DNA from 2 places in the Pectobacterium sp. HCp5_1 genome. Region 2 is predicted to be linked to the other one. Evidence: predicted binding sites of a transcription regulator. Region 2 holds the regulator's gene; the other holds the start of a gene.
What was found. The regulator LexA, encoded in region 2, represses DNA repair genes until DNA is damaged. The targets are predictions, from matches to a motif close to TNCTGTATGTACATACAGNA.
Positions count from the first base shown of each region.

Region 1 (2,463 bases), on a different contig from region 2:
GTCAACACGTGCAGCCCAGTTTTTGTCGATAGCGTATTCAACACCAACTGCAGCCAGCGGAGAAACGCCAGTGTCGTCGTTGTTGATGTCGCCGCCGCCGATAGCCGCATGGCTGTCTGCGCGCCATACCATGCCGCCCAGACGAGTATAAACGTCCAGATCAGGCATAACAGGGTAGCTCAGTTTAGCAGCCAGTTGGATGCCCTGTGCTTTGAAGCTCGCGCTGTCTGCTGCGTTAGCAGTAGAACCTGCATACTTCATGCGGCCCAGCCAGTCGTAGCCCAGTTCAAAGCCCAGATACGGGTTGGCTTGATAACCAACAAATGCACCAGCGCCTAACTTGCTTTTGATCGGGTTGTTATTGATACCGGTGTAACCATTGCCGTAGAAACCAGTATCGTGGAATTGAGACACACCCAGTTTACCACCGGTGTACCAGGTATTGTCTTTAGGAGCTGCTTGCGCGACGGTCGCGAAGCTAGCCAGTGCCACTGCAACTGCGATAGCTGTTTTTTTCATTTTACGCCTCATTATCATCCAAATCGGCAATTAACCTGGAGGGCTAATAAACCTTTGGTTAAAATCCTTTGGTCGGAGACTTTGCCCTTATTTATGACTCACTGTCAGTCAACTGACGTTATAAAAGAGCAACTCCAGCGAGTTAAAGTCTACAACGTGATGAGAAAGTTACAAGTATGATGTGATTTGCGTCATAAGAAAATCGCACGATTCATACATACTTGCTAACAAATAGTAGATGCTTTTGACAGATCTTACGCCTTTTAGCTGTATCAAATATATCCAAAAAGCCCGCAGAATACCGCTCTGCGGCGATCGATAAGACATATAACCTGAATGGGCTGAGAAAATTCTTAATTTACTTAATGATACAATGTCGAATGAATTTTAAGGCTAGGAAATAGTCTATAGGCGTCAGCGCCAGCACTTTCTGGCCGCATAATAAAGCCATACGTATTTCCTGCCTGTGCGGCATGCCGTAACCGAACCTTCTCTTCTTCCGTCAATTCGTGCGGTAACCAGCATAAAACAGCGCTGTAATTCCCTGTCAGCAAGGCTCTTTCCATGGCATCAACGGTAAACAGCGGATTGATGTGGTGGAGTTGCACCATTTTATCCAACGGCAGCCCAGATTGCTGGACCCAAGGGCGGCTCAATTTTTGCTGCGGCGAAAGCCATAACAGCCAACGAGACTGCGTGCCTAGCTGCTGTAAGAGCGGTAATAACAGGTGTGTGACTATGGGCTGATCGGCGTTATACACGATTTCGCTGATAATTCCACCTGTGGCAACCGAGGGCTCCGCAGCGTGTTGATTTGCAGAAAATGATGACGGCTCGATGTTGTGAGAGCGGATTGATTGCGTACGCATAATGAGTTCTACCCATAGTGTTACTGTATGAACATACAGTATCCGCTGTGTGCGTGAAAATCAACCTGATTTTTTGAAAGCGCTTCGCATATTCCTTATGCAAGAGACAGTAAACACATTTACTGTTTGAAGCCGCATCGGGGCTGTGGTTAATTATTTGTTCCTGCTACAGATATTTTTAATTGTTCAGGACGAGATCATTTCAATACTAAGGATTATGGCAATGAAGCAATTATGCAAAAAAAGGATTTTGCAATCTCAGCAGTCTTTTTCATCTTTGGGGGACATCACTTCACGTTCCCAATTTGGTGGCTACAGCATCGCAGCAAATAAAACGATTTTTGGACTGGTGTCGGAAGGGGAGCTTTATCTTCGCGCCAGTAAGAAGGATGAAAAATATTTTCAGCAGCGTGATATGCCTAATCTGATTTATACCAAGCGCGGTATGCCCGTTCCGTTGAATTACTTTCTTGTCGATGAAGCATTATGGCAAGAATCTGAGCAGCTATTGTATTTCGCCCATCTGGCGTTGGGAGGGGCGCAGTATGATAAGGCAGTCAGAAGTACCAACGGGCGGTTAAAGGATCTTCCGAATCTTAACCACGATATCGAACGGCTGCTGTGGAAAGCAGGGATCAAGAATGTCGATGAATTACAGCATTATGGTGCGAAAAACAGCTATCTCGAGTTGCGGAAGGTTCGCGCTAATCTGAGTGTTAACGTGCTATTGGCGCTTGCTGGCGCCATTTGTGGCACACATCAGGCGGCACTCCCTCGCGGTATCCGCAATGAACTGTTGGAATGGTATAAAAGCAATGCGGTCTCCAAAGGGCCAAAGCACTAAGGGATGCGTCTGTTTCACTGTGTCATCATGTCATTTTTTAGCTGTACGAGTTCAGGTAAGAGACCGATCAACAGGCCGATTTGCTGAATAATTAATGATTCTTTACTGTCTGACTCGGGTGAGAGGGATTGAAGACTGGCGGTAATGGTTTTCAATCCCTGATTGATATGCAAACTTTCCTCTTCGCTACAGTGTAGCGCACCATCAACATGACAAACGGCATCATCCAGC
Region 1 is NZ_JAUMIO010000024.1:30,665-33,127, reverse strand. Features, by position in the region: gene ompA (porin OmpA) at 1-519, opposite strand, end outside; gene sulA (SOS-induced cell division inhibitor SulA) at 882-1,388, opposite strand; gene Q3A88_RS16020 (TfoX/Sxy family DNA transformation protein) at 1,612-2,232, shown strand; gene yccS (YccS family putative transporter) at 2,247-2,463, opposite strand, start outside.
Region 1: a site for LexA is predicted at 1,410-1,429, ahead of sulA (SOS-induced cell division inhibitor SulA). Genes of this name have one in related genera too.

Region 2 (2,463 bases):
TTATGGCACAGCAGTCCGGTGCTATCAGCGCTTATGACCTGCTGGATCTGCTGCGCGTTTCTGAACCTCAGGCGAAACCACCGACTGTCTATCGCGCGCTGGATTTTCTGCTGGAACAAGGCTTCATTCATCGCGTCGAATCCAACAACAGCTATGTGCTGTGTCACCATATCGAAGACCACAGCCACACGTCCGCCCTTTTCATCTGCGACCGCTGTGGGCAAGTCACAGAACGTCAAACCGAAGGTGTGGAAGAAACGCTTCGTAGTCTGGCGCAACAGTCGGGATTTACGCTGCGTCACAGCGTGGTGGAAGCACACGGGTTATGCGGAGGCTGTCAGGAAGTTGCATCATGCAAGCAGCCGGATCATTGCGATCACGACCATAGCGTCCCGATTAAAAAACGATAGCCCAAGGGCTATCGTTTTTTCTGTGGAGAGAGACATCACCTTTGTTACCCGTGATAGCTACCAGTGATATTTGTGGTGCTCTTCCCAGTGTTTCACTTCTTTCTCTGCCGCTTCTTTTGCGTACCCGTAGCGCTCCTGGATTCTCCCCACCAGTTGGTCACGTTTACCTTCGATGACCGTCAGATCGTCATCCGTTAATTTGCCCCATTGCTCTTTCGCTTTACCTTTAAACTGTTTCCAGTTACCGCTGGCTTGGTCTTTATTCATAAGAATCTCCGTACCTTAGGTGCATTGCGCATAAACGAATCGTGACTAACGACTCATGCGTCAGTTTTAGATAAATAGTTTTATTCAGTAAGCAGCATCATAACTATGTGAACCATGACGGTGCTCTTCGCCACTGTCTCCCTTGATTACCGGGCTATCTAAATGTGATGGCTAATGATCAATCGGCAAACGATCAATCAAGATAAAAATGCTTACCTTGATAAAAATTATAGTCGAATATTTCATTTAACATGGAAAATCAGGAATCTGTGACTGGAATGAACGTTGAGAAAGGGAATATCACCCAAAAAAGCAGTGAAAAAACAGAAGGGTAATGGGGATCGTAGAAAACGCGCGCGAAATGTAACTAAATATATATGGTTGGCAGATTAACAGACTGAACATGATGCACTGACCCAGACAGACGAGCAGTGCATCTCTGCGAATGGTTAGCTCCAGTCGCTGTTACGAATCACGCCAACCGCCAAGCCTTCTATCGAAAAGCTTTGCTGACGTAAATCGACAACAATCGGGGCAAACTCTTCATTTTCAGCGAGGAGGTGTACCGTATTGCCCTGCTTTTTCAAGCGCTTCACCGTCACTTCATCGTCAATACGCGCGACGACAATCTGACCGTTACGCACATCTTCTGTTTTATGCACGGCCAGTAAATCACCATCCATAATACCGATATCTTTCATCGACATACCGCTCACCCGCAGCAAGAAATCAGCGCTGGGTTTGAACATCGCAGGGTCAACCTGATAGTGACACTCGATATGTTCCTGTGCCAACAGCGGTTCACCTGCGGCCACGCGACCAACCAAAGGAATACCCGTCTCTTCTTCCATCAGTAGACGAATACCGCGAGACGCGCCCGATACAATCTCAATCACGCCTTTACGCGCCAGCGCTTTCAGATGTTCTTCAGCCGCATTGGGAGAGCGAAACCCCAGCTGTTGAGCAATTTCCGCGCGCGTTGGCGGCATTCCGGTCTGCGCAATATGATCGCGGATCAGGTCATAAACCTGCTGCTGCCTTGCTGTTAATACTTTCATTCCGCCCCCTGGTTGTTTATACAGTCTTGCTGTGAGTATATACAGGTAAGCCACAATTGGGAATGGAGATATCGGTAAAGCTCCTGACTTTTACTCATTTATGCGCGCCGTCAGGCAAAATGTTGCCAGAGGATGCTGCCCCAGACGACAGCGGCTAACAAGATGGCAACAAAGACAGCCGCCGAGCCAATATCTTTCGCCCGACCGGATAATTCGTGGTGCTCGAGACCAATGCGATCGACCACGGCTTCAATGGCGCTATTGGCCAGCTCAAACAGCATAATCAGTACCACAGACCCAATCAGCAGCAGTTTTTCGACCAGTGTAACCGGCAGTAAACACGCGATAATGACGCCGACAAGGGTCAGTATCGTTTCCTGACGAAATGCCGCCTCATGCTGCCACGCCTGCTTCAGCCCCTTAAAGGAATAACCGGTCGCCTTAATAATCCGGGTCATCCCCGTTGCTTTATTCATTTATCCTCCATTATTACGCAAAATAGTTCGCATTTTAACGCGCTTACGTTGTCTCATCACCACAGATCTCCGGCGCAGTTTCTGGTATCCTTGCGGCGCATTGCTAACAAGAGGCTCCATGTTGTTATGTCAGGTTGGCGTAAAATTTACTATAAATTATTGAATCTCCCACTGAAACTGCTGGTGAAGAGCAAAGTTATTCCCGCAGATCCGGTGGTCGAGCTGGGGTTAGATCCCTCACGTCCTATACTC
Region 2 is NZ_JAUMIO010000016.1:77,924-80,386, reverse strand. Features, by position in the region: gene zur (zinc uptake transcriptional repressor Zur) at 1-410, shown strand, start outside; gene Q3A88_RS12725 (CsbD family protein) at 468-677, opposite strand; gene lexA (transcriptional repressor LexA) at 1,127-1,735, opposite strand; gene Q3A88_RS12715 (diacylglycerol kinase) at 1,846-2,211, opposite strand; gene plsB (glycerol-3-phosphate 1-O-acyltransferase PlsB) at 2,338-2,463, shown strand, end outside.